2 regions of the Neobacillus sp. genome follow, and region 1 is predicted to be linked to the other one. Evidence: riboswitches for the same ligand, from Rfam matches in the RefSeq annotation. Region 1 holds a riboswitch; the other holds the start of a gene.
What was found. A riboswitch is a leader RNA that binds a small molecule or an ion and turns the genes downstream of it on or off. The one in region 1 is predicted to bind cobalamin.

Region 1 (5,736 bases):
TGATGGAATTAACCGCGAGTTTAAATAAATTTTGCGGTGTTGGATTCATATGAAACGCTTCATACGCTTCTAAAATGAGAGCGTTCCGTTTTTGTACAATTGGATCATCTTTTGCTTGATTAAAGCGGGCATTTTGTTCTTGTAAGGGAACAAGCGAGCTTAAAATATAGGAATATGATTCGTTATGAACCGCTTCCTGCTGAGAAATAACTGCAAATATTGCTTTAAAACTTGAGTCCGTCACATAATCCATTACTTGACTCATTATGGGTGTTTGCAAACTATCTAATGAAGCTAGCTGGGTATTGACCCGCAAAAAAACATCTTGTTCTACGGAACTAAGAAAATCCCATTGCTTAATATCATCTTGCATATTAATCTCTTGTGCTTTCCAAAAGTTCGACAACAATGTTTGATATAAATCATACATTTGCGGATAGGCAATATCATTCCAATTTAAGATTCCAGAAGATTTTCCGTTAATAATCCCTGTTGATTTATTTGGAAACTCTGGATTCAGCAGCTTCATTTTAGTTAAAGTTTGATTCATAAAAAATCCCCTCCTACATGTTGTTTCGTTTGTCACCGTTACACTATTTTGACTTTAGTGTTTGTTCATGAAGTGAATCATCTCATACCTTATATACACCAAAGGACTATTTTTATTGAAACAATTGTAAACATAGCCTCCTGAATAAATGGTCCAAAAAAAGATCAGCTATGACAGGCTTCACATTCCTCAATCTCAGCCTGAGAAGTACTTCGTACATAATAGGTCGTTTTCAAGCCATTTTTCCATGCTTCCATATGAAGATGTAATAAGTCTTTTGCTTTAATATCGTGCTTCACATATAAGTTGAAGCTGATAGCTTGATCCACATGTCGTTGTCTTGCTGCATTTTGTTTTATACTCCATATTTGATCCAATTCATGTCTAGATCGACGATAATAATTGTACGTAATATGATTCAAATCAGGAGCTGTTACTTTAAATTTGAAGTTTTTCTTTTCTTCTGCGTATTCAACAGAATAGATTGGATCAATGCCATCAGTTGAACCGCCAATTTTTGCTGTTGAAGAGTTAGGGGCTACTGCCAGCAACCACCCATTGCGAAGCCCTTTTTGTGCTATCTCTTTTCTTAAATGTTTCCAACGATCAGAGGAATAGTCTTTCCTTTCAAAATATTGACCAGTTTCCCATTCAGAACCTAAAAATTGGCTGTAAGCTCCTTTTTCTGCAGCTAATTCCATAGAAGATTGAATCGCATAGTAGGCAATGTCTTCATATAATTCGTCGGCATATTGAACGGCCTCTTCTGATTCCCAATGAATTCCTTCTAGCGCTAAAAGATGATGCCATCCAAATGTACCTAATCCTACCGCTCGATACTTTTTATTCGTTTTCTCCGCTTGTCCAACACGTATCGTATTTAAATCGATCACATTATCCAACATTCTCACTTGAATTCGTATTAAGCGTTCAAGTACATTGGCTGGAACTGCTTTTGCCAAATTAATAGAGGATAAATTACAGACCACAAAGTCACCTGGTTTTCGAACAATAATTAAGTTGCCATCTTCATCTTCACTTTCATTCACGATTGTTGTAGGGGACATATTTTGAGCAATTTCGGTACATAAATTACTGCAAAAAATCGATGTACGACCTTCACCCCTTACATGTTTGTTTGGATTTAGCCGATTCACTTCATCCCGATAAAACATATAAGGAGTACCCGTTTCTAATTGGGCAATCATCAACCGAGACATTATGTCCATGGCACGATACGTTTTGCGCGGTAGCAGTGGATGATTGACAGCTTCTTGGTAGTTTTCTGTGAAATATTTTTTATCTTCTTCATCATAAAAGTCTTCAAGTCCGAGTGGATTCCCTTCCTCGTCTTTCCAACCCATTATTTGTTTCACTTCATGCGGACAAAATGTGTGCCACATGCCACTGCTTCTCCCAGATTCATCCACTTCCTGAAGTTTTTCCATAAATAAATCTGGTATGGTGACACCGGTAAAAATATCATGTGCTTTCCGCCGCTCATCGCCATTATTTGTTTTTAGATCGAGAAAGCCGTTCATGATGTCTTTATGAAAAATATCAAGATATACTGCGATCGCACCTTGTCGCTGTCCAAGTTGATCCACACTAACAGCTGTATCATTAATTAATCGTATCCACGGCACTACGCCAGAAGAATTCCCTTTAAATTTCTTAATATCTGAACCAAGTGCACGCACTTTTCCATAATAAATCCCAATTCCACCGCCATCTTTACTTAATCTAGCAATATCCCAATTATTTAAGTAAATTCCATCGAGTGAATCCTCTACTGTATCAATAAAACAAGATGAGAGTTGACCAAAGCTTTTCCCTGCATTCGTCAATGTCGGTGTTGCCACTGTCATGTACAAATGACTCAATGCCCAATAGGATTCTTTTACGAGTTCTAATCGTTTTGTACTCGTTTCATCTTTCATTAAATGCATGGCAATAATCATAAATCTTTCTTGTGGCAGCTCGTATACATTCCGTCCATGATCTCTCGCAAGATATCGATCTGCAAACAAGAATAATCCAATATAGGTAAATAAATGATCCCGATCAGAAATTATTTCAGCAGCTAATTCTTCTATTTCTTGTTTCGAATACGAGTTTACTAAATCCGTTGAATAGATTCCGGTTTTAGTTAATGTTTTAATCAATGCGTAGAAATCTCCGTATTTTTGAGACCGATCGTACCCCCTATTTTTAGCGGCAAAATCATATAACTCATTCAAATAAAGCTGAGCAGCAACAAATGTCCAGTTGGACTGATCCATTGCAATCTTATTTAATGAATATATCAGCGCCTGCCCATTTGCTTCCAATTCTGTTCCATTTAAATGTGCTACGCGATCGTTGATTTCCCTAGTATCTAAGCCATATTTCTCTCCTACCTCTTGAATGACCTGTAATACATATGAATGATTTGTTTGTGCTGGTGAATTCATGTTTGTTTCCTCCCGTTCGTAAAAAAGCTTTCATAGACAAAAAAATCCGCTCAAATCATTGAGCGGATGAAACGAAGGTCAAAAAGAATAATCGAAGATAACAAATATTAGAATTCCTCTTGAAGCCGCCGTTTCATCTTCTCAATCCCCGAAGAAGTTGAAACATATAAAAATAAGACAGGTCTCCTGACTCATGCTTCATCCTACTTTAAATCCTTCCCGTATAAGCACCTATCACTAAGCCGTCTTATACAGTGGTTTATTTATTTCGTCAGCATTTACAGTTGCGGGGGCAGCTTCGGCTTCAACCGAATTCCCTATTAAGCGAAAATCGCATCTTATTATATGGCCGATACTATATATAGTTGTAAATTCTCATTAAAATCCAATATGTAGTAATTTCTATATTTAATAGTAAATGATTTATTTTTATTTTACAAGGTTTAATTGATCCTCCATACCCTATTCTTTTTTTCACCTCCTAATACCATTTATCTTTCCAACTATAAATCGATCCCTACTTTCCAGATACACGATTACAGATTTCAATGAATTTAAAGAAGATGACCCCCGCTCAACCCCGATGTATGCAACATTTGACCAGCTTAACCACAGAGCGGACAGGATGTCCCTTGACATCAGGAGCTTGTTCTATTTATTGAGGTTGGTCCATATATATTGAATAACTGAGGAAAGTACGGTGAAAAATATGAGGCCAGCCTTAATGCTGTTAGTAGATTTTGTTGTGTTTTTAATCTTCCCTTTGGTATTTTGGGAGTTAAGTCGGAATGTTGTAAGGGACTATCCCGCCATGATTCTCTCCACACTGCCTGGGATCCTTTATAGCTTATACCGATTCAAAGATACTGGAGGGCTTAATTATACGGGAATATTTGTCATCCTAAATTTAACTGCAGGCCTATTGGTGGATTTTCTGTCTGGTTCTGCCTTACAGCTGTTATGGAATAATGTTTTTTACTCAGCCGCCTTATTATTTATATATTCTGTAAGTCTGGCGGCTAGGAAGCCGCTTTATTTATTCTTTACCTTGGATCTCATGGTGATGAGGGGATATGACAGAAATACTACAAAAGAGTTGTTATTTGAAAAGAAGACATACAAGATTTTTCAACTGATAATGTTAATATACTGTGCGAATGAACTGATATATATTGTGTGTTTATCAAGATGGATCTTGAAATACGGCGTAGAGGCATACCGCCTTGATATTATACTAGATAAGTCCCTAAATATTATGCTGTCAGGTGCCTCACTGGCAGCCTTCTTCTTTATCTATCAGGCTGCGAACGAAATAACTCCGGTTAAAAAAATTGTAATTGCAAAACCAAGGAGAAATTTCGTATCTCTATCATCTTACTGGACTTCCTTTTATTTTGAATGGGCTTACTTTTATTTTAGCAACCATAAGCGGTAGCGGGTGTATTGAATTTTAATTAAATGTTTAGTCTGTACCACTCACATGTTGGGATAATGGAGCAACCCTTGATGTTAATCATAGTCTCCTTGGCCATGAACCAAACCACTTAGATATCCCCTCAGTTAAACGGAAGTCTTAGATAAGAATTATATAGAAATTACTTTTAAATATACTTGAAACAGGAGCATAGCAATGCACCATAATAACGTTGCTTTGTTTAATTCTATGCACATTTTTGCTTAGGTACATTGCTTCAAAAAGTTAATAAAATATATATTACATTTTGTCTCCATTGGCATTTCCAGCTTTAGTCGTAGTCACCTAATAAAGGCGGTGAGAGCAGAGCTAGACTTCACATCTTTCGTCTAGTGAAATGGGTATTTCACTTTAACTGGTTAAAGTGATTCATTTTTGCGGCGCTCCGCCCCTTTTCCACAGAAAACGTAAATGGCGTTACACGCCACCATCTAGCATGGAAATACAATTCGTTCTAAAAACCAAGCTAACTTAATAAAGGCGGTGTGAGCAGAGCAGAACTTCACCTAATTCGAAGTGAAAAATGTATTTATTTCACTCCAATTGGATAAACTAATTCGCTTTTGCGGCGCTCCGCCCCTTTTCCATACAAAAAATAAAGCATAAACTTTCCAAACGGAAAATTTATGCTTTACGTCACAGAAAATAAAAAAACCACCAAACATTATGTATGGTGGAGACGGTGGGAGTCGAACCCACGTCCAAAGATATCGCCACTTAAGCATCTACGAGTGTAGTCGATATATTGGCATTTCGCTGAGTCTTCTGCCTATCGACCGGCGTCCGGTCAGCTAGCCTGGTTGTTCTCTTCCTTCATCCTCAGGCGGTGGAATCCGGCGTAGCCCACTTAGAGTGAGTCCCTTACCCTACCACATGGGCAATGGAGGGAGGAACCGCTATGCAGTATTAAGCTGCGAAAGCGAGGTTGTTGTTAGTTTTGCCAGTTATGGCTTTGACGTTTTAACGAGGCCGATCCCCTCGACTCGCAACCTAAGCTCAAACTACCCCTGTCGAATCCGTAGCGTCCCCATTATAAAATGAGCTGAAATCTAGTTAAAGATTCTGCATCAGACGTTAGGATGCTCAACATTTATTTGAGCAAAAATTTCTGCCGCTCATCAAAGCGACAAACTTATTATAACACATTTTGCAGATTTATCAATTGTAAGTATTTGTAAGCTTCGCGTTTTGCCCAAGCAACAGAAATATTACATCTTTTGACGATCGCGGAAGACTCGTTCGATTTCACGTTTGGCTTC
Region 2 (5,736 bases), on a different contig from region 1:
GCTTTTTATAATCGATAATTCGGAAAAACTTGGTTTAGCCAGGGTTTTGTAATATAAAGAGGAGTGATATGGCGTGTTTAATACAATTGATGAAGCCATAACTGATTTAAAAGAAGGAAAGGTTGTCATTGTTTGCGATGACGAGGATAGAGAAAATGAAGGGGACTTTATCGCCCTAGCTGAAAAAACTTCACCAGATGTGATTAATTTCATGGTCACCTATGGACGAGGACTCGTATGTGTTCCTATCGAGGAAGAATTAGCACAAAAACTTGACTTACTCCCGATGGTTTCAAACAATACGGATTCACATGGAACTGCTTTTACTGTAAGCATTGACCATAAATTTTCAACAACTGGGATTTCTGCCTTTGAACGTTCCGCCACAGTTTTAAGCATGCTGGATCCAGCGTCTAAAGCTGCTGATTTTAAAAGACCTGGTCATATTTTTCCGCTTATAGCTAAAAAAGGTGGGGTGCTGCGAAGAACAGGACATACGGAAGCAGCAGTAGACCTAGCTAAATTATGTGGCGCCAAGCCTACCGGGGTCATTTGTGAAATCATGAATGAGGACGGTACGATGGCGCGTGTTCCTCAGCTTCGTAAAATTGCTGATAATCTAAACGTGAAAATGATAACGATAAAAGACTTGATTGAATACAGAAACAAAAAGGATAACTTAATTAAACGAGAAGTAGAAATTAATTTACCTACAGAATTTGGCACCTTTAAAGCGGTCGGTTATTCGAATCTTGTTGACGGAAAAGAGCATGTCGCCTTAGTGAAGGGTGAAATTGATCCTGAAACTCCTGTCCTTGTTAGAGTTCACTCAGAATGTTTGACAGGTGATGTTTTCGGTTCGTACCGCTGTGATTGCGGACCACAGCTCCATGCTGCCTTAAGCCAAATTAATCATGCGGGGAATGGAGTCCTGTTGTATATGCGTCAGGAAGGCCGTGGTATCGGTTTGCTAAATAAACTAAGAGCCTATAAGCTTCAAGAAGAAGGCTATGATACCGTAGAAGCCAATGAAAAGCTTGGTTTTGGTGCCGATTTAAGAGAATACGGCATTGGAGCCCAAATTTTGAAGGATTTAGGCATAAAAAAAATGCTGTTATTAACGAATAACCCACGAAAAATAAAAGGTCTAAAAGGATATGATCTTGAGGTAGTGGAACGGGTGCCGCTACAAATGGAAATGAGAACGGAAAATGCCAATTATTTAAGAACAAAGCACGATAAACTTGGTCATTTGTTTCATTATTAAACAATAAGTATATGGAGGTTTCCACAATGGGAAATATTTTCGAAGGAAATTTGGTAGGATCTGGATTAAAAGTAGGTATCGTGGTTGGTCGGTTTAACGAATTCATTACAAGTAAATTATTAGGCGGTGCGCAGGATGCCCTTAAAAGACATGGAGTCAATGAATCCGACATTGATATCGCCTGGGTTCCAGGTGCATTTGAAATTCCATTGATCGCTCAAAAGTTGGCCAATAGTAAAAAATATGATGCTGTTATCACACTCGGTACAGTCATTCGAGGTTCCACTCCTCATTTTGATTATGTATGTAATGAAGCGGCAAAGGGAGTCTCCACGACTGCATTAACTAGTGGCATTCCTATTATTTTTGGAGTGTTAACAACTGATTCGATTGAACAGGCCATCGAGCGTGCCGGAACTAAGGCAGGTAATAAGGGCTGGGATGCAGCAGTTGCGGCAATCGAAATGGCTAACCTTTGCAGAAATATTGAACAATAAAACACAATACCTAGAATTCATTGTTGGTCAGAATTGAAGGTATTTCTTGGTTTCCTCACCAGGGAAAGGGTTAATCTGGAAATAATAAATAATATAAAAAGTTCCTACTTAAATAGAGTGTTAAATTAAAGCAAAAAACATATACAAACCATTCCACTTTTTTTATAATAGAATTAACAAAATAAAATTGATTAAAATTGGGTGCTGAAATCTTATTGGAAGATTTTTAGCTTAAAAGGGAAGTTTGGTTAAAAGCCAACGCGGTCCCGCCACTGTAAATGGGAGCAACCTATAAAATGTCACTGTCAATGAGATGGGAAGACATAGGAAGTGATGATCATGAGCCAGGAAACCTGCCTAATTCTTGTGCGCCAAAAAACCTACGAGGATAGGGGGGTGTTGAAGGCTAGACTCCTTTTACTTTATGTTAGTAATTGAATCTAATCGAACCAACATCTTCATGTTATATGGAGATGTTTTTTTATTGGCACAAGTAGGATTTATTTTTGTTACGGTCATTATATTTAAACAGAAAGCAGGGAGAAAAAATGAAGAAATTGTATTCTTTATTGTTAATAGTATTATTAACAGTAGGAGCTTTAGCAGGTTGTGCTGAAAAGAAGGATCAAGTTAATGAGGGTAATAAAGCAAGTGTTGAGAAAAAAACGGAAGTCACTTTTCCAGTTACCATAAAAGATGCATTAGGTAATCAGGTTGTTTTAGAAAAGAAGCCTGAAAAGATTGTCTCATTGTTGCCAAGTAATACGGAAATTGCCTATTCCTTAGGTCTAGGGAAAGAAGTTGTCGGTGTTTCTGATTATGATAATTATCCTGAAGATGTCACGAAAAAAGAGAAAATTGGCGGACAAGATATTAATTTGGAAAAAATTATCTCCTTGAAGCCCAATTTAGTATTAGCTCATGCCTCTTCCGCCCATAATTCAAAAGAAGGGCTACAGCAGTTAAAAGATGCCGGAATTCCAGTGCTTGTTGTCAATGATGCGCAAAATTTTGAACAAGTGTATGATTCCATTAGTATGGTTGGCAAAGCTACTGGAGAAACAAAAAAAGCAGACGAAATCATCAAAGGAATGAAGGACAAACTAGCTGAAATTATCGCAAAGACGAAGGGAATAAAAGAAAAGAAAAAGGTATTGGTTGAAGTATCGCCCGCTCCAGACATATATACCGCTGGAAAGAAGACTTTTATGGATGAAATGTTAAGCTCGATTCAAGCGGAAAATATCGCAAATGATCAAGAAGGCTGGATCAAAATTGATCAAGAAGCAATGATAAAACGAAATCCCGATGTTATCATTACTACATATGGGTACTATGTAAAAAATCCGGCTGAACAAGTATTAAATAGAAAAGGCTGGGAAACTGTTAATGCTGTAAAAAACAAGCAAGTAATCGATGTCGATTCTGATCGTGTAACTCGCTCAGGTCCAAGGGTCGTTGAAGGAGTAGAAGATCTTGCAAAGGCTATCTATCCTGAAATTTTTAAATAATAAGTATGTTGCTTATGGAGTAGCTGGGATTTTTCTGTTTATTTCTATTTTATTAGGGATTTCAATAGGATCTGTTCACGTTTCGATGGTAACTATTATTCAAATTATTTGTGCTAAATTATTTGGGGGTATTTCACTAGGGTCTATTGACCCGATGTATTCAAGTATTGTGTTGAATATTCGTCTACCTAGAGTAATATTAGCAGGCCTAGTTGGGGCAGCTCTTGCAATTTCAGGAGCGGCCTTTCAAGGTCTATTAAGAAACCCGTTAGCAGATCCATATACATTAGGTGTATCTTCTGGGGCGTCAGTGGGGGCGGTCCTGACCTTGTTTTTTCATCTATCCATCCCATTTATAGGTTCCTTCACATTACCATTACTTAGTATCCTATTTTCCTTTTTTACCATCTTTTTAGTACTTGCTTTTGCCCGGAAAATCGAGCGCTCAATGAGAGTGGAGACGATTATATTAACGGGTATCATCTTTAGCTCCTTTTTAGGAGCACTTATTTCTCTCATGATTGCACTAACTGGAGATGAGCTGAGGCAAATTATTGGCTGGCTCTTAGGAAGTGTATCGATGAGAGGTTGGGAATACATAAAAATCATTTTGCCATTTTTTATCATTGGTTCAGCGATACTTATCTTTAATGCAAAAGAATTAAATGCCGTGTCATTTGGGGAAGAAAGAGCACAGCATTTAGGGGTAAATGTTCAAAAAAGAAAGCTAGTCATCTTAACGGCTGGTTCCATTTTAACAGGAGCTGCGGTTGCCGTTTCCGGAACGATCGGTTTTGTTGGGCTTGTTATTCCCCACCTTTCAAGAATAATATGGGGACCCGATCATCGGCATCTTCTTCCACTATCCATTTTAACGGGAAGCGGATTCTTAATTCTAGCTGATCTCCTGTCCCGAACGATTATTTCTCCAACAGAATTGCCAATTGGGGTGATTACCGCTTTAATTGGTGCACCAGTATTTGCATTAATCCTACTACAAAGAAAAAGGATGGAAAGAAGTGGATAGAAAGTGCTTAGCGTTCAACAGGTTTCAGGTGGTTACTCAGGTGAAGCTATTTTAAAGGACATTTCTTTTCAAGTGGAACAAGGTGAATTGTTCGGGGTTTTAGGACCAAATGGAAGTGGAAAAACAACCCTGTTAAAAATGATTAGTGGTATCCTGCCATTTCAACAAGGTGAGATTTTAATTCGTGGAAAAAGGCTTCAGGAATATGGGATCAAACAGCTAGCCCAAATGGTTGCCGTTCTTTCCCAGCATTCTTCACAGTCTTTTTCCTATACGGTTAAAGAAACCGTATCACTTGGAAGATATGCTCATCAAAAAGGCTGGTTTCAGACTTGGTCGAAAGAGGATGAGGACATTGTTCAAAGTGTCATGGACCAGACCGGAATATCTTCATTTCAAAATAAAAATATTCAAGAGTTATCTGGCGGTGAAAAACAAAGGGTATTTCTTGCTCAAGCCTTGGCCCAGAAGCCTGAAATTCTTCTTTTAGATGAACCAACAAATCACTTAGATCTATCGTATCAAAAAGAACTTCTAGATCTTTTAAAATTATGGACGACAGAAAATGGATTAACGGTGATCTCGATTTTCCATGATTTAAATCTTGCTGGACTTTATTGTGATCGATTACTCCTGCTGGAAAAAGGAACCATCAACATCAATCATATTCCAAATGAGGTTCTTAGAGAGGATCGAATAAGAGACGTATATCATACAAAAATTCAAAAACACCCCCATCCAAAGGTAGCAGCACCACAAATGGTGTTACTACCCGAAGTGAATAGAGGAACAAAAGTTATTGAAATTAATGAGACCATGTTACATGTTTCGAATGAGTTCATTGACTTAAGGTCCCCAGCCCCATTAAGAACAATGTCTTCTGGTGTGGTTGGCTCGGGTACAGGCTGGCATCAATCTTTTGTCAATCGTCATGTTAGTAAGGACTATAATTGTGATGATCATCGGGTGGAAATGGCTTCCTTTTTAAAATCAAAGGGGTTTGAACCATCAGAGACGGTGGGAATGATGACAGCGGTATGGCTTGAGGATGTGGAGTACCAACTGCTCGAACAAAGCAACTTCTCGATATTTGTTGTTGTCACAGCGGGGGTTGGAAATGCGATTGATGCTTCGAAAAGTGAGGAGCATTCACTTCAATTGACTCCTGGTACGATTAATACCTGGATTTTCGTTAACGGTGAGCTAACGGAGGAAGCATTTATTCAAAGTATTATGACAGCAACTGAAGCAAAGGTAAAGGCAATGCATGATCTCAAGGTGTTAGATGAAGTCACAGGAACCATTGCTACTGGTACCTCAACAGATAGTATTTTGATTGCAGCTTCTCAAACGGGAAAACTGTTAGACTTTGCCGGCACGATTACTCCTCTAGGAAAGCTTATTAGTAAAGCTGTCTATCAGTGCACCACTAAA

Region 2: another riboswitch for cobalamin. It lies ahead of RTR43_RS22115 (ABC transporter substrate-binding protein); the one in region 1 lies ahead of RTR43_RS00250 (ribonucleoside-diphosphate reductase subunit alpha).

What each region holds. Positions count from the first base shown of each region.
Region 1 is NZ_DALZYO010000001.1:46,854-52,589, reverse strand. Features, by position in the region: gene RTR43_RS00255 (ribonucleotide-diphosphate reductase subunit beta) at 1-550, opposite strand, end outside; gene RTR43_RS00250 (ribonucleoside-diphosphate reductase subunit alpha) at 715-3,003, opposite strand; cobalamin riboswitch at 3,163-3,359, opposite strand; gene RTR43_RS00245 (VC0807 family protein) at 3,728-4,438, shown strand; RNA gene ssrA (transfer-messenger RNA) at 5,149-5,506, opposite strand; gene smpB (SsrA-binding protein SmpB) at 5,686-5,736, opposite strand, start outside.
Region 2 is NZ_DALZYO010000047.1:12,572-18,307, reverse strand. Features, by position in the region: gene ribE (riboflavin synthase) at 1-11, shown strand, start outside; gene RTR43_RS22125 (bifunctional 3,4-dihydroxy-2-butanone-4-phosphate synthase/GTP cyclohydrolase II) at 74-1,267, shown strand; gene ribH (6,7-dimethyl-8-ribityllumazine synthase) at 1,294-1,764, shown strand; cobalamin riboswitch at 1,947-2,139, shown strand; gene RTR43_RS22115 (ABC transporter substrate-binding protein) at 2,313-3,275, shown strand; gene RTR43_RS22110 (FecCD family ABC transporter permease) at 3,241-4,302, shown strand; gene RTR43_RS22105 (adenosylcobinamide amidohydrolase) at 4,306-5,736, shown strand, end outside.